Regions from separate parts of the Streptomyces sp. NPDC048473 genome, predicted to be linked through region 4. Evidence: riboswitches for the same ligand, from Rfam matches in the RefSeq annotation. Region 4 holds a riboswitch; each other region holds the start of a gene.
The links. A riboswitch is a leader RNA that binds a small molecule or an ion and turns the genes downstream of it on or off. The one in region 4 is predicted to bind thiamine pyrophosphate.

Region 1 (5,373 bases), on a different contig from region 4:
TTCCCCCTGGAGAGCATTGCGGAGCGGTTGTCGGTACGGCGCGGGGGTGCGGGCCGCGCACTGCTGCGCGGCCCGCCCCTCACATACGGCCGGCGGTCAGACGGCGAGCGCCTGGGCGCGGCGCTTCACCTCCGTGCCGCGATTCTCGCTCAGTGCCTGGGCAGGGGTGCCCGGCAGGGTCGGGTCGGGGGTGAAGAGCCATTCCAGCATCTCTTCGTCGGAGTAGCCGTCGTCCCTCAGGAGCGTCAAGGTGCCGGAGAGGCCCTTGACCACCTTGTCGCCGTCGATGAAGGCGGCAGGCACCTGGAGCGCCCGGTTCTCACCACGTCGTACGGCGATGAGCTGGCCGTCCTTGACCAGCTGCCGCACGCGCGTCACCTCGACACCGAACATTTCGGCGATGTCAGGAAGGTGGAGCCAGGCGGGGACGAGAGCATCGATCTTTGCGTCAATCTCGGTCACAGGGACAAGCGTGCCATCCCGGACCGACAGTCGGTAGCCGGGCCGACCGTACGGGGGTCGGCCTACGCCGTCAGAGGGTTGCCGATTTCAGCGGTACGGAGGGGTCGGCGGCCCGTGCCGGATCGAGCCGCGCCCCCGCCTCGATGAGCTTGCGCCCCTGCGCCAGATCGCGCGGCCGGCCGACGGCGAGGACCGCGATCAGGACGCCGCCGCGCAGCCAGCACACCGACCAGGAGGGGCCGGCGGGATCGCCGCGCCACAACAGGGTGTCGGCGCTCCCGTGGTGGCCCGCGTACTGCACGAACCGGTCGAACTGCTCGGACCAGAAGTACGGCACGGGGTCGTACGTCCGCGGCGCCCGACCGTCCTCGGCCCCCGCCCCGATGATGTTGGCGGCGGCGGTCCGCGGGCCCTGGAGGGCGTTGTCCCAGTGGTGGATGAGAAGGCGTTCGCCGTACCGGGCGGAGGGGAACGAGGCGCAGTCACCGACCGCGTACACATCGGGGAGCGAGGTGCGCAGCGCCCCGTCGGCGGTCACCGATCCGTCGGGGCCGAGCGCGATGCCGGAGCCGGCCAGCCAGCCGGTGGCGGGCCGGGCGCCGATTCCGACGACGACCGCTCCGGCCGGGATCGAGCGGCCGTCCGCGAGGATCACCCTGCCGGGTTCGATCCGGGCGACCCGGGCTCCGGTGAGGAGTTCGGCGCCGCTCTCGGCGTACCAGGCGGTCATGGGGTCGGCGACCTCGGCGGGCATCGCGCCCGCGAGGGGCCGGTCGGCGGCCTCGACGACAGTGACCGCGCAGCCCGCGGCGCGGGCCGCGGTGGCGAACTCGGCGCCGATCCAGCCCGCGCCGACGACCACGACGCCATGCTGCCCGTCGAGGACGGGCCGCAGCCGTGCCGCGTCGTCGAGGGTGCGCAGCAGATGGACGCCGGCTACGCCCCCGGCACCGGGCAGGACGACCGGTTCGGCGCCGGTCGCGATCACCAGGACGTCGTAGGGAACGGGTCCTGACGGGGTGTCCAGCTCGTGCGCGCCCGGCCGCACACCGGTGACCTCGCGGCCCAGTTGCAGATCGATGTCCAGCGCCTCGAAGTCGACATCGAAGGCGGAGTCCTCGGCCTTGCCGAGCAGTACCGCCTTGGACAGCGGGGGCCGGTCGTAGGGCTGGTGCGGTTCGGCGCCGATCAGGGCGACGGGGCCGGTGAAGCCCTGTTCCCGCAGGGCCACCGCCGTCTGCACGCCGGCCATGCCCGCGCCGACGATGACGACGCGGCGCCCTGCATGCCGGTCCGGCTGCTCTGACTGCTGCTGCTCGCTCACCCGTACACCTTAAGCATCTGACTGATCGTCAGGAAAGGGGGGCTCTTCCACCGTGCTCGTACCGCTGCTCTGCAACTCGGTGCACAACTGCTCGACCAGCGCCCGGTTTTGGCGAACACAGGCACGATCGAGTGAACGGTGTGACGATCTGCGGGTATGCCCGGCTGGGTATGCGTAATGTGCGCGGCGCGATCTGGGACGCCGGGTATGGCGTCAGCAGTCGGGCCCCCGTATCACCGGAGTGATGGTTCGGGGCCTCCCCGTCGCCTCTGGCCACACCCACATGGCCAGGTCGTAGGGATTCCGCCCACCTGGGACGGACCGCATACGTGATATGCGTCGCCGCCCAGGAGGCGAAAGCGGAGGACCAACGCGCCCAAGACCGTTCGGGGCGTGCCGGTGGGACAGGACCCGTTCCTGCTCACTGCCCAGGAACGGTTTAGGGTGGCCAACGTAAAACACTCGCGGGAGCCCGGACGCACCGGGCTGAGAGGGAGGCTGGGCGGCTTCCGACCGTACGAACCTGATCCGGGTCATGCCGGCGAAGGGAGGGGTTGGGCACCCATGCGTTCTTCTCGGAACGGAAACGGATCCGACGTCCTTGTCATCGGGGGCGGAATCATCGGTCTGGTGACCGCCTGGCGGGCCGCGCAACGCGGACTGCGCACCGCGGTCGCCGACCCCGACCCGGGCGGCGGGGCCGCCCGGGTCGCGGCCGGCATGCTGGCCGCCGTCACCGAACTCCACTACGGCGAACACATGCTGCTGGGGCTCAATGTCGCCTCGGCCGCCCGCTATCCGGCCTTCGCGGCCGAGCTGGAGGCGGCGAGCGGGCAGGAGACCGGCTTCCGCGCCTGCGGCACCCTGGCCGTCGCGCTCGACTCCGACGACCGCGCCCATCTGCGGGAACTGCACGCCCTGCAGCAGCGTTCGGGCCTGGAGTCGGAGTGGCTCACCGGCCGCGAATGCCGCCGCCTGGAGCCGATGCTCGCGCCGGGCGTCCGCGGCGGTCTGCGGGTCGACGGCGACCACCAGATCGATCCCCGCCGGCTGGCCGCCGCACTGCTGACCGCCTGCGAGCGGGCCGGTGTCGTCTTCCACCGCGGCTGGGTGGAGCGCCTGACGGTGATACGCGACCGGGCCGCCGGAGCCGTGCTCGCCGGGGGTACGGAGCTCGCCGCCGACCAGGTCGTGCTCGCAGCGGGCAGCCTCAGCGGCCGGCTCCCGGGGCTGCCGGACGAGGTCGTACCGCCGGTCCGGCCGGTGAAGGGGCAGGTGCTGCGGCTGACCGTGCCCGCCGCGTACGCACCGTTCCTCACCCGGACGGTCCGGGCCGTGGTCCGGGGCAGCCATGTCTATCTCGTACCGCGCGAGAACGGCGAACTGGTCGTCGGCGCCACCAGCGAGGAGATGGGCTGGGACACCACCGTCACCGCGGGCGGCGTCTACGAGCTGCTGCGGGACGCCCACGAGCTGGTGCCCGGCATCACCGAGCTGCCGCTCACCGAGACCCGGGCCGGCCTGCGCCCCGCCTCCCCCGACAACGCCCCGCTGCTCGGCACCACCGCCCTGCCCGGCCTCCACCTCGCCACCGGCCACCACCGCAACGGCGTGCTGCTGACCCCCGTCACCGGTGACGTCATGGCAGAACTCCTCACCACAGGCGAGCTGCCCGAGGTGGCCCGCCCCTTCACCCCGCACCGTTTCTCGTCCCCCGCCGTCTCCGTGCGTCAGGAGCAGCCCGCATGACCGAGCCCGCACCCCTCTCCGAGCCCGCACCGCTCTCCGTGTCCGTGAACGGCGAGGTCCGTCTCCTCGCCGCGGGCACCACCCTGGACTCCCTTGTCGCCACCCTGACCGCCGCGCACTCCGGCGTGGCGGCCGCCGTCAACGAGACCGTCGTCCCGCGCGGCCAGTGGTCCACCGCCGCACTCCGTGACGGTGACCGCGTCGAGGTCCTGACCGCGGTCCAGGGAGGCTGAACCGTGTCCGACGACCTCTTCACCCTCGGCGACACCACCTTCGGCTCCCGGCTGATCATGGGAACGGGCGGGGCACCCAGCCTCGACGTGCTGGAGCGCTCCCTGACCGCCTCCGGCACCGAGCTGACCACCGTCGCGATGCGCCGCCTCGATCCGGCCGTGCAGGGCTCGGTGCTCTCCGTGCTCCAGCGGCTCTCCATCCGCGTCCTTCCGAACACGGCGGGCTGCTTCACCGCGGGCGAGGCCGTGCTGACCGCCCGGCTGGCCCGCGAGGCGCTCGGCACCGACTGGATCAAGCTGGAGGTGGTGGCCGACGAGCGGACCCTGCTGCCCGACCCGATCGAGCTGCTGGACGCCGCGGAGACCCTGGTGGACGACGGCTTCACCGTGCTGCCGTACACCAATGACGACCCGGTGCTGGCCCGGAAACTCCAGGACGTGGGGTGCGCGGCGGTCATGCCGCTCGGCTCCCCCATCGGCTCCGGCCTCGGCATCCGCAATCCGCACAACTTCCAGCTGATCGTCGAGCAGGCCCGGGTGCCGGTGATTCTCGACGCGGGCGCCGGGACGGCCTCGGACGCGGCGCTCGCGATGGAGCTGGGCTGCGCGGCGGTGATGCTGGCGTCCGCGGTGACCCGGGCCCAGGAGCCCGAGCTGATGGCCGCGGCGATGCGGCATGCGGTGGAGGGCGGACGGCTGGCGTACCGCGCGGGCCGGATCCCGCGCCGGCACTTCGCCGAGGCCTCGTCGCCGGTGGAGGGGCGCGCGGTGCTGGACCCGGAGCGCCCCGCGTTCTGACCCACCGGACCGCCGTCGGCGGCTGCGGCGCGCATGTCCCTGTCACGGCTCGGCTGCAGTACGGCCCCGGGTGTGCCCCGGCCCGTGGGCCGTGTCCGTGGCGGCTCGTAGACTCGCATGCGTGGATACGACCCTCCAGGACCCTCTTGTCGGGCAGCTGCTCGACGGCCGCTACCGCGTCGATGCCCGCATCGCCGTGGGCGGCATGGCCACGGTCTACCGGGCCGTGGACACCCGGCTCGACCGGGTGCTCGCCCTCAAGGTGATGCACCCGGCGCTCGCCACCGACGCCTCGTTCGTCGAGCGCTTCATCCGTGAGGCCAAGTCCGTGGCCCGACTCGCGCACCCCAATGTCGTCGCGGTCTTCGACCAGGGCGCCCAGGGAAGTTACGTCTACCTCGCGATGGAGTACGTCGCGGGCTGCACCCTGCGCGACGTACTGCGCGAGCGCGGCGCCCTGCAGCCGAGAGCCGCACTGGACATCCTGGAGCCGGTGCTCGCCGCCCTCGGCGCCGCGCACCGGGCCGGCTTCGTGCACCGCGACATGAAGCCGGAGAACGTCCTGATAGGGGACGACGGCCGGGTCAAGGTCGCCGACTTCGGTCTCGTACGGGCGGTGGGCGCCGTCACCGACACCACCGGGTCCGTCCTGGGCACCGTCTCTTATCTCGCCCCCGAGCAGATAGAGAACGGCACCGCGGACACCCGCACCGATGTGTACGCCTGCGGTGTCGTCCTGTACGAGATGCTGACCGGGTCCAAGCCGCACGCCGGCGACACCCCCGCCCAGGTCATCTACCAGCACCT
Region 2 (5,373 bases), on a different contig from region 4:
GAAGGCCGCCATCACCGCACCCAGCGCGCAGCCGCCCCCTGTCACCCGGGTCAACAGGGCATCACCGTTGGCGATCCGGGTGCTGCGCACCCCATCGGTGACGAAGTCCACGGGCCCGGAGACGGCGACGACACAGCCGGCTGTACGGGCCAGCTCGCGTGCTGATTCCTCGGCGGCCCCTACGCCGTCGGAGGAGTCCACGCCGCGGCCGCCGTCGCCCGCGCCCGCGAGCGCGATGATCTCGGACGCGTTGCCCCGGATCACCGACGGTCGCAGCTGAAGGAGCTCTCGTGCCAGCGCGGTGCGCACCGGCAGTGCGCCGACCGCCACCGGGTCGAGGACCCATGGCGTGCCGGCCGAAGCCGCCGCCCGCGCGGCCTCGACCATGGCGGAGCGCTGCTCCGCGTGCGGGGTGCCGAGATTGACCAGGACACCGGAGGCGATCCGGGCGAACGGGCCGGCCTCTTCCGGAATGTCGACCATGGCCGGTGAGGCGCCCAGCGCCAGCAGGACGTTGGCGGTGAAGCCCGTGACCACCGCGTTGGTCAGGCACTGAACCAGTGGGGAGTCCGCCCGCACGCGTGCGAGGGCCTGCGGGGCGAAGGCGGTGTGATCGGCGGATGCCGCGGGCATGAGATATCGCTCCGGGGATGTCGTTGGGGCGCAGAGGGGCGTCGGGGGTCCGTCGGCCGGCGGCAGGTCAGTCCTGCGGGCGGTGGCGCAGCCGCAGCGGCGCGTAGACGGCGAGCGCCACGAGGAACGCCACGTAGTACGAGAGGTCGGCGCCGTGCAGGGAGGCCGCCACCGGGCCCACGTACAGACTGGTGTCCATGAACGGCACGGCCGCGGCGAAGGCGACGGCGAATGCCAGCAACGGGGGCCATCCGGACTGCGGCCGGGCGGTCTCGGTGGCGAGGTCGATCGCGGCGCCGCCCCGTGTCCGGGCCCGCGCGATCCAGTCGACGATGACGATCGCCACGAATCCGGGAATCCAGTAGCCGACGAACAGCAGCACGTTCTGGAAGCGGGCAGTGGTGTCGGCAGCGTGCATCCACAGCACCAGAGGGAAGCCGAGCCCGGCGGCGAGGGCGGCGGCCGCCGGGCGCGGAAGGCGCACGCCGACGGTCTGCAGAGCCAAGGAACCGCTGTAGTCGTTCATGGCGTTGCTGCAGAGGGCCGCCAGCGCCACGGCGAGCAGCCCGAACGCGCCCAGCGCCCCACCGCCCAGCAACTTGTCCACACCTGCAGCGGTCTGGTCGGTCAGCACCGATGCGCCCCACAACCCGAGGGCCTGGACAGTCACGAAGGACACCACGAGGCCGAGCAGCGTGAACCAGAACATGCGCGGGCGCGAGGTGGTGCGTGGCAGGTAGCGGCTGAAGTCGCTGGCGTACGGAGCCCAGGACAGGGTCAGGCTCAGCGCGATGGTGCTGGTCAGGACGAACGCGCCGGCCTGGTCGGCACCGTGGGCGGTGCCCGTGCCGACGGGGTGGACACCGTCGAGCAGCCGCCAGGCGATCAGCGCGAACGCGGCGGCGAGCACGAAGGTCATGACGATCTGGAGCCGGTGGATGGCCTCGTAGCCGAGAACGCCGAGGGCGCCCTGGGCCAGCATCATGACCAGGACACCGAGCCAGAACGGCCAGCCGCACAACCGCGCGAGCGCGTCCCCGCCGAACAGCCCGATCAGCGCGTCCCAGGCGACCGAGGACAGCCACTGCAGGATGCCGGGCACCGTCACGGCCCGGCCGAAGGCGAGCCGGGCCAGCGGCAGCTGCCCGGCACCGGTCCGGCTCCCCCAGGTGCCCAGGTAGGCGGTGGGCACCGCGCCGAGCACCGTGCCCAGCACGACGGCGGCGAGCGCGGTGGCGAAGTCCAGGCCGAGGGCGATGCCGACAGTGCCGGTGAACACGCCGGTCATGGTCAGGTTGGGAGCGAACCACACGGTGAACAGGCGCCCGGGACCGCCGTAGCGGTTGCTCTCGGGAACCGGCTCTATGCCGTGCGTCTCGACGCGGAGGTCGCCGGGGGCCGCCGGCATCCGTCCGTCGAAGACGGGCTGCCGGCCGTCGGCGGGCAGCCCGCCGGAAACATGCGTCAAAGGCATGGAAGACATCCCTCCGCCAGTGCTAACTGGTTCAGGTTCGACGGGTGTGATCTCAGCCCTCGGGTGGGGCACCCCGTGTCCGGTACGACGGACAGACTAACCCGATCTCTTTGAACACCTGCACGGAGGATTACGTGGCAACCACTCGGTGGGTTCGTCTGTGGCGTGGATGCGCGGTCCGTGTTACGGGGCCTCTGCCCGAGCGTCACATCGTCGGAGTCGGCGCTCCGATAGGAGGAAGAGATTGCTCGGCCCATATGGTGCTACAGCTCCCGGAAGGGTAGGCCGGCTCCGGACAAGGAGATCCGCGCCACCACCGAGATCGCCGACCTCGACGAGCAGGCCGCGGCGGTCAACAGGGTCGAGCAGAAGGCGCTCCGGGAGTACGCCTTCCTGCCGCTGTTCAGCGGCCCCTCGACCTACAGCGTGAAGAAGGGCCTCGCCAACGTCGGCGTGAGCATCTTCTGCCGCCCGCTCCCGGAGACGGCCGGCTGGGAGAAGCAGCCCACGCCCCCTGCGGGTTCTACCCGGAGAGATCCCCCGGCCTCGGCATGGCCGAGCAGCGAGCCGAGGCCGGGGGACCGCTCGTGGGGCTTGTCGAGGTGAGCGTGTCGTACGCGAGCAGTCGGCGGACGGTCTGCGTCCCGGCCGGCGGAGTGCCGTCCGTCAGCAGGCTCAGCGCCACGCCCACCGGCCCAGCCGCCGGAAGGTCGGACTCGACGCGTTCGACATCACCTCGGACGCCGCCTCTCGGGTCCTGTGGCCCGACCAGTACCGTTCTTCGCCTCGTCGTCCACCCTGATCAGGTGCAGTGATGTGCTGGACCAGTCTCCGGACGGCAGCTCGGGCGTGATCCCGTACGCGGTCAGTACGGACGCGTGATGCACAGCGCCCGTCCGGGCGTCCCGGTAGCGCGCGGTGGGGTCCAGGCCGGCGAGCCTGAGGGCGGGGCGCGGCGTGCCGTGGCGCGGCGCCCGCTGCCACACCAACACGAAGGCCTCCCGCCGGTCCGCGGTGGTGTACTGCACGGCGGACGGGGCGTCGTCGACGGGACCGCGAAGCCGGTGCTGGGTGCCGTGCTGAACAATATGACGCACCGTCTTGTACTCCGCCACCAGCTCGGCTCCCTGTACGAGCTCCTCCGCCGTCCAGTGCGCGAGATCGCCGCCCACCGCAAGTACGCCCGCCATCGCGGCATGGAAGCGGTAACGCAGTGGCACCGAACGGCCGGTGAGCTGGTTGGGCACATCCGTCACCCAGGTCGCCATCGTCCGTGCCGGGTAGATCTGGCTGAAGCCGTGCTGGATGGAGACCCGGTCCGCCGCGTCGGTGTTGTCGGACGGCCACGCCTGGTCCGTACGGGAGAGGATGGCCAGGTCGACGCGGCCGCCGCCCCCGCTGCACGCCTCGATCCGCAGCCCCGGGTGGTCCGCGCGCAGTTGGTCCATGACGCCGTAGAGGTTGTGCACGTACCTCGTCCACAGCACGTCCTGGCCGGCCTCGCGACCGGGCCAGCCGGCCTCGCTGAAGGCGCGGTTCATGTCCCACTTGAGGAAGTCGATGCCGTTGTCCGCGACCAGCCGTGTCAGCCAGCCGTAGGCCCACTCGGCGACGTCGTCGCGCCCGAAGTTGAGCACCAGCTGGTTGCGCAGCTCGGTGCGGGTGCGGTGCGGGAAGTGCAGTACCCAGTCCGGGTGCGCGCGGTACAGGTCGCTGTCCGGGTTGACCATTTCGGGCTCCACCCACAGGCCGAAGCGCATGCCGAGCCGGTGGACCTCGTCGATCAGCGGGGTGAGCCCGTCCGGGAAGCCCTTGGCGGCCGGTGCCCAGTCGCCGAGTCCGGCCGTGTCGTCGCGGCGGCCGCCGTACCAGCCGTCGTCGACGACATAGAGCTCCACGCCGAGCTCCGCCGCCCGTGCCGCAAGCGCCTTCTGTCCGGCCTCGTCGACAGCGAAGCCGGTGGCCTCCCAGGAGTTGAACAGTACCGGGCGCAACTCGTCGGGGTGCGGCAGCACATGGGTCAGGATGTACGCGTGCCAGGCGCGGCTCGCTGCTCCGAAGCCGCCGTCGGTGTACACGGCCGCGTAGCGCGGGGTCGCATACTCCTCGTCCGGGCCGAGCGGCAGTGACGCCCCGTCATGCCCTGCTCCGCCGGTGAAGGCCGTACGTCCGTCGGGGGTGCGCTGCACGGTGGTGTGCCAGCTTCCGCTCCAGGCCAGGGCCGCGCTCCACACTTCGCCCCGGTCCTCGGTGGCGTCGCCGGCGTCCAGCATCACCCATGGGTTGGCGTGGTGGCTGGTGATGCCGCGCCTGCTGGTGAGCACGGTCTCGCCGCGCGGCAGCGGCTCCCGGTGCAGCAGACCCTCCGCCGACCACTGGCCCGTGACATGGCTGATCCGGTAGTCGTCGCGCGGCGGCAGCGTCCAGGCGGCCGAGTCCGCGCGCAGCACGGAGAGCGGCTCCTGCCCGGTGTTGTGCAGCACGGTCCAGCGCTCGATGACATCGGTGTCGTCATGGACGCGGTAGTGCAGGGTGACCCCCAGCGGGTAGTGGCGGTCACGGAATTTCAGGGCAAGTTCGGCTGTTCCGGGCGCCGGTTCGCCGATCCGGTGGCCCACGGGCTCCCACTCGAAGGCGCGGGTGCCGTCGGCGAACTGCACCCGGAGGGATGGCGCTCCGTACCGGGCCCCGCCGTCGACAGGCAGTTCCTCGCCGGCCGCGGGACGGCCTTCGAAGCTGCTGATCTCCGGAATCGGAGGGGGCACGAGTTCCCCGGCTGCCGCGAGGGTCAGCCGTGGTCCCCACGCGAGATGGCAGGGCGCTCCCGTGTCGTCGATCCGCAGCGCGTACGACGTGCGCGGGGTGCAGAGCAGCCAGACGCCGGAGGTCGGGGCGAAGGAGATCGCAGGCATTGAACCTCACGTTCAGATAGAGCCACAGGAGCGGTGAGCAGCCAACCGCCCCTTGGATTGACTGTCAATACCTAACCCTGGCTCGGCTTTCACAGGTTCTGGGCACGCATACAAGGTTCTTCGAAAGAGTCTGTTTCTTTCATTGACAGAGGAAAATAACCACCCTAGGTTTCCGGCCATGTCCTCGACCTCTCCTCATGAGGCGGTCCCGGCGACGACGCCGGCCGCTTCCCTGGTCTTCACGACCGTGCTCTCCCATGGCCCTCTCACCCGGACCGAGATTGCGCGGCGGACGAGACTGTCCTCGGCCGCGGTCACCAAGGCGGTGCGCCCGCTGATGGAGGCCGGCTATCT
Region 3 (5,373 bases), on a different contig from region 4:
GACCTCCCGCCAGGCCCGAAGCGGTGACGCCCCGAGCACCGCGGCCGCCTCCCTCAGCCGGCCGTCCACCGCCCGCAGGACCGGCAGCATGGTCCGTACGACGAAGGGCACACCGACCAGCGCCTGGGCGAGCGGCACCAGAATCCATGAAGTCCGCAGATCCAGCGGCGGCTTGTCCAGGGTGATCAGAAAGCCGAAGCCGACGGTGACCGCAGAGACTCCCAGAGGGAGCATCAGCAGGGCGTCGAAGCCGCGGACGAGCCGCCCCGCGCGCCGGGTCAGCGCCGCGGCGGCGAGCCCGCCGATGACCAGCGCGATGACGGTCGCGACCAGGGCGTACTGCAGTGAGTTCCAGATCGCTTCGAGCGGTGCGACCAGGAACGTACCGCCACCGGCGTCCGCGGACCGCAGGGCGCGGTAGAAGTCGAAGCCATGGCCGCCCGGAGTGTCCAGCGAGCGCTCGACCAGCACCCCGAGCGGCAGCAGTATCAGCACGAGCACGGTCAGCAGCACCCCGCAGAGCAGCGCCCACTGCCCGGCGCCGCGCGGCCTGCGGGCGGTCTGTGCCGGGTCGACCAGCTTCAGCGCGGTCTCCCTGCGCCGTACGGTCCACGCGTGCACGGCGAGGATCACGCCGACCGCGGCGAACTGCACCAGCGTCAGCACGGCGGCCGTCGGCAGGGCGAGCAGCTGGGCGGTCTGCCGGTAGATCTCCACCTCCAGCGTGGAATATCCCGGACCACCGAGGATCTGTACGACCCCGAAAGAGGTGAAGGTGAAGAGGAAGACCATCAGCGCGGCGGCGGCCACGGCCGGCGCGAGGGCCGGCAGGGTGACCCGCCGCCAGGCGGCGAACCGTCCGGCGCCCAGCACCCGGGCGGCCTCCTCCTGCCGTGGGTCGAGCTGTGACCACAGCCCGCCCACGGTCCGTACGACCACCGCGTAATTGAAGAAGACATGGGCGAGCAGAATTGCCCAGACGGTGGTGTCGAGCCGTACGCCCCAGAGTTCGTCGAGGAACCCGCCGCGTCCCAGCAGCGCCAGGAAGGCCGTCCCGACGACGACGGTCGGCAGGACGAACGGCACGGTGACGACCGCCCGCAGCAGTTGCTTGCCGGGGAAGTCGAAGCGGGCGAAGACGTAGGCGCCGGGCAGTGCGATCAGCAGGGTCAGCGCGGTCGAGGCGAGCGCCTGCCAGGTGGTGAACCAGAGGACGTCACGCATGTCCGGCCGGGTCAGCACCTCGCCGATCCGGCCGAACTGCCAGACGCCGTCCACCTTCAGCCCGCGGCCGACGATCGCGGCGACGGGGTAGGCGAAGAACAGCGCGAAGAACGCGACAGGCACGGCCATGAGGCCGAGCCGCACCGCGCTCTGGCGCCGGGCCTTCGCGCGCGCGGAGTTCGCGTGCCCGGAGCGGGCTCGCGGGCCCTTCCCGTGCACGCCCTCCCCACGCTCGCCCCTCCCGCCCGCGTCCGTTCCGCGTACGGGGGTCTTCGCTACTTCACTACGAGCGAGGACCACGACTGGACCCACTGCTCACGGTTCTTGGAGATCTTGTCCGGGGCGACGGTCGTCGGCTTGTCCACCGTCGCGCCGAACTTCGTGAAGAGTTCCGGCAGTGCCGCGCTCTTGACGACCGGGTTCACGAACATGTTGAGCGGCATGTCCTCCTGGAACTTCTTGCTGATCAGGAAGTCCAGCAGGGCCTTGCCGCCCGCCTCGTTCTTCGCACCGTTCAGCAGACCCGCGAACTCGATCTGACGGAAGCAGGTCCCGGTGGCGACCCCGGTCGGGGCCTCGGCCGGCTGCGGCTTCGCGTACAGCACCTCGACGGGCGGGCTGGAGGCGTACGAGACGACGAGCGGCCGGTCGGCCTTGGCCTTCTTGCCGCCCGCGGAACCGGAGAACTCCTCGTTGTACGCCTGCTCCCAGCCGTCGACGACCTTGACGCCGTTGCTCTTCAGCTTCTTCCAGTAGTCCTGGTAGCCCTTCTCGCCGTAGGTGGCGACGGTGCCGAGGAGGAAGCCGAGGCCGGGCGAGGAGGTCTCGGCGTTCTCGGTGACGAGAAGGTTCTTGTACGCGGGCTTCGCCAGGTCGTCGAAGGACTGCGGCGGCGCGAGCTTCTTGTCGGCGAAGTACTTCTTGTCGTAGTTGATGCAGATGTCGCCGGTGTCGATCGGGGTGACCCGGTGCTCGGCGTCGAGTTGGGTGTCGGCCGCCACCTGGTCGATGCCCTTCGCCTCGTACGGCGTGAAGAGACCGCTGTCGAGGGCGCGGGAGAGCAGAGTGTTGTCGACACCGAAGAACACATCGCCGCGCGGGGAGCCCTTGGTCAGGATCTCCTGGTTGAGCGCGACACCCGCGTCGCCGCTCTTCAGCACCTTGACGGTGTAGCCGGTCTCCTCGGTGAACTCCTTGAGCACATCCTTGGAGGCGTTGAAGGAGTCATGGCTGACGAGAGTCACGGTCTTCGAGCCGGAGCCCTTCGTGCCGCCGGAACCGGAGTCCGACTTGTCGGAACTCCCGCATCCGGCAAGTACCGTGACGCCGAGCGCGGCGGCGACAGCCGTCGCCGCAAGCTGCTTGGTTCTGCGCGTGGTGCTCATTGTGGATTCCTCCTGGGTTTTGGCCAGGAAGAGACGCGGCCCCGCCCCTGGAGAAGCGGGCAGGGCGCAACAGCATGAGTTGATGACCGAACTTCCTACCCGGAATGACCCGGGCGAGGTTCAGAGGGTCTGCGGCCGACCTGTTTCCCGGTGCCGCACTCTCAGCGCTGTGGCGCTCCCCTGTCGGAATATGAAGTTGATTTCAGGCCCAGGCTACACGGGCCGTTCCGGCCTCAGCGCTCGGATGCCGCCAGCTGCCCGCAGGCCCCGTCGATCTCCTGGCCGCGGGTGTCCCGCACGGTCACCGGCACTCCGTGTGCCGCGATCGCCTCGACGAACGCCTTCTCGTCCTCGGGCCGCGAGGCGGTCCACTTGGAGCCGGGCGTCGGGTTCAGGGGGATCAGGTTGACGTGTACCCGCTTGCCCTTGAGGAGCCGGCCGAGCCGGTCACCACGCCACGCCTGGTCGTTGATGTCCCGGATCAGCGCGTACTCGATGGAGATGCGGCGGCCGGACTTCTCCGCGTACTCCCACGCGGCGTCCAGCACCTCGCCCACCTTCCAGCGCGTGTTCACGGGGACGAGGGTGTCGCGCAGCTCGTCGTCCGGTGCGTGCAGGGAGACGGCGAGGCGGCACTTGAAGCCCTCGTCGGCGAAGCGGAGCATCGCGGGCACCAGGCCCACGGTGGAGACGGTGATCCCGCGCTGCGAGAGCCCCAGCCCGTCCGGCTCCGGGTCGGTCAGCCGGCGGATCGCGCCGACCACCCGGTTGTAGTTGGCGAGCGGCTCGCCCATGCCCATGAAGACGATGTTGGAGAGCCGCGCCGGACCACCGGGGACCTCCCCGTCGCGCAGCGCGCGCATCCCGTCCACGATCTGGTGGACGATCTCCGCGGTCGACAGATTGCGGTCGAGACCGGCCTGTCCCGTGGCGCAGAACGGGCAGTTCATCCCGCATCCCGCCTGCGACGAGATGCACATCGTCACCCGCTCCGGGTAGCGCATCAGGACGGACTCGACGAGCGTCCCGTCGTGCAGCTTCCACAGCGTCTTACGGGTGGTGTCGTCGTCACAGCTGATGTGACGGACCACCGACATCAGGTCGGGGAACATCGCCTCGGCGAGCTTGTCCCGCGAACCGGCCGGGATGTTGGTCCACTCGGCCGGGTCGTGCGCATACCGCGCGAAGTAGTGCTGCGAGAGCTGCTGGGCGCGGAACGGCTTCTCGCCGATCGCGGCGACGGCTTCCTTGCGCTCGGCGGGCGTGAGGTCGGCGAGGTGCCGCGGCGGCTTCTTGGCTCCGCGGGGCGCGACGAAAGTGAGTTCTCCGGGCTTAGGCATGGTTCTTCCAGTGTCGCAGACAGAACGGTGAGGGCCCGCCGCCCTGTGGACAACGGACCCTCACTCGTAAAAGCCCAGGTCAGGACGGTATGCCGTCCCAAGACTCAGCCGGAACCCACGAACAGCACCAGCAGCAGCCAGACCACCGGAGCGGTCGGCAGCAGCGAGTCCAGCCGGTCCATGATGCCGCCGTGCCCCGGCAGCAGCGTGCCCATGTCCTTGATCCCGAGGTCCCGCTTGATCATCGACTCGCCCAGGTCACCGAGAGTGGCACTGACCGCCACCGCGAGCCCCAGCAGCAGTCCCTGCCACCAGGAACCGCCGTCGATCAGGAACTGCATGCACAGCGCACCGGCGACCATCGCGAAGGCGACGGCCCCGAACAGGCCCTCGCGGGTCTTTCCGGGACTGATGCGCGGCGCGAGCTTGTGCTTGCCGAAGCGCCAGCCGACGGCGTACGCACCGGTGTCGCTGACCACGGTCAGCAGCAGGAAGGTGAGCACCCGCTGCGGTCCGTCGTCCGCGGTCAGGAGCATGGCGACGAAGGTGGCCAGGAACGGTACGTAGAACGCGGCGAACACGCCGGCCGTGACGTCCTTGAGGTAGCCCTCAGGAGGCTCGGTCATCCGCCAGACGAGCACCGCGAGTGCGGTCAGCGCCATCGCCACCCAGGCGCCCTCGGCGCCCCGGGCGTATCCGGCCACGACCATCGCCGCGCCACCGACCGCCAGCGGGATGAGCGGCGCCTTGATGCCCTTGCGCTCTTCCAGCCGGGAGGTGAGCTCCCACAGGCCCACGACGACGGCGACGGCGATCACACCGACGAAGACGGCCTTCACGATGAACAGCGAGGCGACGATGACGGCGCCGAGCCCCACACCGACCCCTATTGCGGATCGCAGATCGCGGCCCGCACGTTTCTTCTGCGGGGGCGGTGGCGCGGTGGACATGGGCTCCTGCGGCTTCTCGTCACGGAACAGGGGGCCGCCGCTCAGGCGTGCGGCCCCCTGGTCCCGGTCATCACGGTCGTCAGCGTCTCTACCTGCGTCGGGAACGTCCGGCACGATGGGCATGGGCCGAGTCTGCTGGGCGCCATGCACATCGTATGCAGGACCCGCCGGAGCGGCCTGCATCTCGGGCGCACCCCAGTGGCCGGTCCCCTGCGGGGCGCCCCAGGAAGAGTCGTTCATCAGACTTCGAGCAGCTCAGCTTCCTTGTGCTTGAGCAGCTCGTCAACCTGTGCGACATACTTCGCGGTGGTGTCGTCGAGCTCCTTCTCGGCGCGACGCACCTCGTCCTCGCCGGACTCCTTGTCCTTGACCAGCTTGTCGAGCGTCTCCTTGGCCTTGCGGCGCACGGCCCGGATGGAGATCTTGGAGTCTTCGGCCTTCGTCTTCGCGACCTTGATGTAGTCGCGGCGACGC
Region 4 (5,373 bases):
AAACTCGTGCCGCTCGGGCAGGAGTGCACGCTGGGTGACTTCGAGGGCAATCTGGAAGAGGCCCTGGGCCGGATTCTCGCCGAGGAACAGAACGCCGGCTGAATCGCACGGCGCCGCCGGCCGGCCCGCCGGTCGAACGCAACACCTGCCGAATGGGTGAATCGCTCTCCGTAAGGAGGCGTTCAAGGCTTCGTCCTGCGACGACGGCCTTTCCCGGTCCGTACAGGTGCCGAAGCTCCGGCTTCCGCGCCGACCCCTGTGCGGTCCGCGGAGACGACCAGCGCAGCGAGCACCGTCGTCACCGGCACCGAGGCGACCAGTCCGATCGAACCGACCAGCGTTCGTACGATCTCCTCCGCCACCAGCTCGCTGTTGGCCACCGTCCCCACGCTGCTCTGGGCGATCGAGAACAGCAGAAGCAACGGCAGTGCGGCGCCCGCGTAGGCGAGCACCAGCGTATTGACGACCGAGGCGATGTGGTCGCGCCCGATCCTGATCCCTGCCCGGTAGAGCCCGCGGGCACCCATCGTCGGGTTCGCCTGGTGCAACTCCCAGACCGCCGATGTCTGGGTGACCGTCACATCGTCGAGCACCCCGAGCGAACCGATGATGACACCGGCCAGCAGCAGACCGCTCATGTCGATGTGCGGGTACAGGCCGTGGATGAGGCCGGTGCTGTCGTCGGTGTTGCCGGTCAGGCTCGCCCAGCCGATGAAGAGCGATCCGAGCAGCCCGATCAGCAGCAGTGAGATCAGTGTGCCGATCACCGCGACCGAGGTGCGGGCGGTCAGACCGTGGCACATGTAGAGCGCGATCAGCATGATGGCACTGGCCCCGACCACCGCGACGAGCAGTGGATTCGAGCCCTGGAGGATGGCCGGGAGGATGAACAGGGTCAGCACGGCGAACGACACGACGAGCGCGACCAGTGCCAACACCCCGCGCATCCTGCCCACCGCGATCACGACCAGGGCGAAGATCCCGGCCAGCAGCGTCATCGGGAACTTCCGGTTCACATCCGTCACCGAGTACTGCAGATCATGGGGCGCGTCGGGCGCGTACGCCACGACCACGCCCTGCCCCTCGTGCAGCTGACGCGGTGCGTCCGGCTGGACGATCTCGACGAAGGTCCGGCCCTTGTCGTGACCGGTCGTCACCTCGACGGTGGCCTTCTCGCACAGCCCGGACCCGCTCCCCGACGGCGGGGTGGTCTCGCCGCTGATGGGTGCCTGGGCGGCGTTCACGTCCTTGCAGTCCACCTTGTCGACATTCACCACCGTTCCCTGCTGGGTCTGCCGGTCGAAGCCGACACCGGTCCGCTCGTGCGGGGGCGCGCCGCCCGGCCAGAGGACCACCAGGCCGACGACGACCGCGGTGGCGAACGGGATCAGCACGGCCGCGATGACCTTGCGCAGATGTTTGGAGACGGGCGCGGCAGGACCGTGGCTGTGCGAGTGGCCGTGCGGTTCGGAGTCGATGCGGGGGGACGTCACCGGCCGATCATCGCAAGAAGAGAAGGGCCCTCTGTTCATTACGCGGGACAGGGCGCTAGCGTGGAGGAACCTTTGCACACGCGGGAGCTCGGAGCACCGGGCTGAGAGGGCGCTGATATCCGTACATCCGTACGGGAGAGGCTGCGCCGACCGCCGAACCTGTTACCGGGTAATGCCGGCGTAGGGAGTAGGTCTCATGACCACATCGGACGCACGCACGCCTGCCTCGAACCAGAGCGACGAGGCCGGGAAGTCCATCGGCTGGCACAAGGGGTACGTCCAGGGCTCACGCCCGGACCTCCGGGTGCCGGTCCGTCAGGTGCACCTCACCAACGGCGAGGACGTGACGCTGTACGACACGTCGGGGCCGTACACCGATCCCGCCACAGAGACCGATGTCCGTCGCGGGCTCGCACCGCTGCGGGAGAACTGGATCATCGCGCGCGGCGACACCGAGGAGTACCCGGGGCGCCCCGCCCGCCCCGAGGACGACGGGCTCAAGCACACCTCGCCGCGTGGCGGACTGCGCAACCTCGACGCCGTCTTCCCCGGCCGCCCCCGACTGCCCCGCCGCAGCCGGGACGGGCAGCCGGTGACCCAGCTCGCGTACGCCCGCCGGGGCGAGATCACCCCGGAGATGGAGTACGTGGCGATCCGGGAGAACGTCGAACCCGAGGTGGTGCGCGAGGAGATCGCCGCGGGCCGGGCCGTGCTGCCGGCCAACGTCAACCACCCCGAGATCGAGCCGATGATCATCGGCAAGCGGTTCCTGGTGAAGGTCAATGCCAACATCGGCAACTCCGCGGTGACGTCCTCCATCGAGGAGGAGGTGGAGAAGATGACATGGGCGACGCGCTGGGGCGCCGACACGGTCATGGACCTTTCCACCGGCCGCAACATTCACACCACCCGTGAGTGGGTTCTGCGCAACTCCCCCGTGCCGATCGGCACCGTTCCCCTCTACCAGGCACTCGAAAAGGTCGACGGCCGGGCCGAGGAGCTGACCTGGGAGATCTACAAGGACACCGTCATCGAGCAGGCCGAACAGGGCGTCGACTACATGACGGTCCACGCCGGCGTGCGCCTGCCGTACGTCCCGCTGACCGCCCGCCGCAAGACCGGCATCGTCTCCCGCGGCGGCTCGATCATGGCGGCGTGGTGCCTCGCGCACCACAAGGAGTCGTTCCTGTACGAGCACTTTGAGGAGCTCTGCGAGATCCTCGCCACGTACGACGTGACGTACTCGCTGGGCGACGGGCTGCGCCCCGGCTCGATCGCCGACGCCAACGACGAGGCCCAGTTCGCCGAACTGCGCACGCTCGGTGAGCTGAACACCATCGCCAAGCGGTTCGGTGTCCAGACCATGATCGAGGGCCCGGGCCATGTACCGATGCACAAGATCAAGGAGAACATCGACCTCCAGCAGGAGATCTGCGAGGAGGCGCCGTTCTACACGCTCGGCCCGCTGACCACCGATGTCGCCCCGGCATACGACCACATCACCTCGGGCATCGGCGCGGCGATGATCGCCTGGTGGGGCACGGCGATGCTCTGTTACGTCACGCCCAAGGAGCACCTCGGCCTGCCCAACCGGGACGATGTGAAGACCGGCGTCATCACGTACAAGATCGCGGCCCATGCGGCGGACCTCGCCAAGGGGCATCCGGGGGCGCAGGACTGGGACGACGCGCTCTCCGACGCCCGTTTCGAATTCCGCTGGGAGGACCAGTTCAATCTGGCTCTCGACCCGGTCACGGCACGGGAGTTCCACGACGAGACGCTGCCGGCCGAGCCGGCGAAGACGGCGCACTTCTGCTCGATGTGCGGCCCGAAGTTCTGCTCGATGAAGATCTCCCAGAAGATCCGCGACGAGCACGGCGACGGGGCCACGGCTGTCGACACCGAGTTCGACGCGGAGGCGCTGGCCGGCATGGCGGAGAAGTCCGAGGAGTTCGCCGCCCGGGGCAACCGGGTGTACCTCCCGCTGGCGGACTGACACCTGCACGCACAAGCGCTGTTCCGGGTGGGCGGAAAGAGCCATCCGGAACAGCGCTTCGACGTGCCGGGCTAGCTTTCTGCCGGAGCCGCTCGACTTCGCCCGGCCGGTTGCCTTGGGGTTCCGGGCTGTGGTTGTCCGCGTCCTGGGCGCCCAGGTCTGTTCAGTGACCCCGTGACGGATTGCTGAACGAAGCGCCTGTCGGCTGGATTGGATGAGAAAACGACTGGTTTCACTGAGAACGGACAGCCAAGTCCGACGGCACGTCAGGATGCCCATATGGCAAATGAATCGATCACCCCGCGCAGCATTGCCGACAGCCACCTCGACCAGGTGGCCGCACATAACCCGATGACCTCCGCATGGCTGGGCCTGAACCCGGGCGATGACCGGCAACCGGACCTCTCGCCGGACGGCTTCGAGGCCCACGCCGAGTTCGCCCGCCGCAGTCTCGCCGCACTCGACGCCGCCCCTGTATCGGACGACCCCGCTGAACAGGCCTGCGCCCAACTGTTGCGGGAACGCCTCACCGCCGAGCTCGCGATGCACGACACCGGCGAGAACTTCCGACAACTGCGCACCGTGGGCGCGCACGTTGACCAGGTGCGGACGATCTTCACCTTCATGCCCACCACCACCGACGAGGACTGGGCGGCGGTGGCCGGACGGCTGCGCAACCTCCCCGGCGCGCTGGACGGTTATCGGGCCACCCTCACCGAGGGGATCTCCCGCGGCCTGCTCGCTGCTCCCCGGCAGGCCGCCGGGGTGATCGGCCAGCTCGCCGACTGGACCGGGGAGGCCGCCGGACAGCGCGCGGGCAGCGGCGCGGGCTGGTTCGCCGACTTCGTCGCGGACGGCACCGACCGGCTGCGCCCCGAGCTGGACGCCGCCGCCCGCCAGGCCACTACCGCCGTCTCCGAGTTCCGCGACTGGCTGCGCGACACCTACGTCCCCGCCACGGCGGACACCCCGGACGTCGTCGGCCGAGAGCGCTACCTGCACGCCGCCCGCTACAACACCGGTGCCGAGCTCGATCTGGACGAGGCCTATGCCTGGGCCTGGGACGAGTTCCACCGGACGCTCGCCGAGATGCGCGTCGAAGCCGAGCGCGTCCTGCCCGGCTCCACCCTCCTTGAGGCCATGCACCACCTGGACGAGCACGGCCACGCGGTCAAGGGCGAGGAGGCCGTCCGCGACTGGTTGCAGCAGCTGATGGACGAGGCGATCACCGCCCTCGACGGCAGCCACTTCGACCTCTCCGGCCCGATCCGCAAGGTCGAGTCCCGGATTGCGCCCGCGGGCAGCGCCTCCGGGCCCTACTACCAGGGCCCGAGCCTCGACTTCAGCCGCCCCGGACGCACCTACCTGCCCACCCTCGGCCAGGACACCTTTCCGACCTGGCAGCTCGTCAGCATCTGGTACCACGAGGGCGTCCCCGGCCACCATCTCCAGCTCGCCCAGTGGGTCGTGGTTGCCGACCGGCTCAGCCGCTACCAGGTCACCGAGGGCATGGTCAGCGCCAACATCGAGGGCTGGGCCCTGTATGCCGAGCGCTTCATGGACGATGTGGGCTTCTTCTCCGAACCCGCGCGCCGCCTCGGCTTCCTGGATGGGCAGATGCTGCGCACCATACGGGTGATCATCGACATCGGTATGCATCTCGAACTCGCCATCCCCGCCGACTCGGGTTTCCACCCTGGCGAGCGCTGGACCCCGGCGCTCGCCACGGAGTTCATGGCCACCTACAACGGCAGCCCGGCTGCCCGCCGCAACGGCGAGATCGACCGCTACCTCGGCTGGCCCGGCCAGGCCATCGGCTACAAGCTCGGCGAACGCGCCTGGCTCCAGGGCCGCGCGGCCGCGAAGCGCCGCCATGGTGCCGCC

Region 1: it holds a riboswitch for thiamine pyrophosphate, as region 4 does, so the genes downstream of both, thiO (glycine oxidase ThiO) here and thiC (phosphomethylpyrimidine synthase ThiC) in region 4, are expected to answer to the same signal.
Region 2: it holds a riboswitch for thiamine pyrophosphate, as region 4 does, so the genes downstream of both, ACGFU7_RS35880 (purine-cytosine permease family protein) here and thiC (phosphomethylpyrimidine synthase ThiC) in region 4, are expected to answer to the same signal.
Region 3: it holds a riboswitch for thiamine pyrophosphate, as region 4 does, so the genes downstream of both, ACGFU7_RS20480 (thiamine ABC transporter substrate binding subunit) here and thiC (phosphomethylpyrimidine synthase ThiC) in region 4, are expected to answer to the same signal.

The regions. Positions count from the first base shown of each region.
Region 1 covers NZ_JBICXE010000001.1:402,870-408,242, forward strand. Annotated here, with positions in the region: gene ACGFU7_RS01880 (Rv2175c family DNA-binding protein) at 97-462, opposite strand; gene ACGFU7_RS01885 (NAD(P)/FAD-dependent oxidoreductase) at 533-1,786, opposite strand; TPP riboswitch at 2,241-2,354, shown strand; gene thiO (glycine oxidase ThiO) at 2,351-3,535, shown strand; gene thiS (sulfur carrier protein ThiS) at 3,532-3,768, shown strand; gene ACGFU7_RS01900 (thiazole synthase) at 3,772-4,566, shown strand; gene pknB (Stk1 family PASTA domain-containing Ser/Thr kinase) at 4,688-5,373, shown strand, end outside.
Region 2 covers NZ_JBICXE010000033.1:53,210-58,582, forward strand. Annotated here, with positions in the region: gene thiM (hydroxyethylthiazole kinase) at 1-633, opposite strand, end outside; gene ACGFU7_RS35880 (purine-cytosine permease family protein) at 701-2,107, opposite strand; TPP riboswitch at 2,099-2,193, opposite strand; gene ACGFU7_RS35885 (alpha-galactosidase) at 2,839-5,019, opposite strand; gene ACGFU7_RS35890 (ROK family protein) at 5,198-5,373, shown strand, end outside.
Region 3 covers NZ_JBICXE010000011.1:168,560-173,932, reverse strand. Annotated here, with positions in the region: gene ACGFU7_RS20485 (ABC transporter permease) at 1-1,353, opposite strand, end outside; gene ACGFU7_RS20480 (thiamine ABC transporter substrate binding subunit) at 1,500-2,609, opposite strand; TPP riboswitch at 2,684-2,801, opposite strand; gene rlmN (23S rRNA (adenine(2503)-C(2))-methyltransferase RlmN) at 2,843-3,949, opposite strand; gene ACGFU7_RS20470 (phosphatidate cytidylyltransferase) at 4,054-5,139, opposite strand; gene frr (ribosome recycling factor) at 5,139-5,373, opposite strand, start outside.
Region 4 covers NZ_JBICXE010000004.1:291,541-296,913, forward strand. Annotated here, with positions in the region: gene ACGFU7_RS09865 (SsgA family sporulation/cell division regulator) at 1-102, shown strand, start outside; gene ACGFU7_RS09870 (YibE/F family protein) at 183-1,532, opposite strand; TPP riboswitch at 1,564-1,697, shown strand; gene thiC (phosphomethylpyrimidine synthase ThiC) at 1,690-3,489, shown strand; gene ACGFU7_RS09880 (DUF885 domain-containing protein) at 3,769-5,373, shown strand, end outside.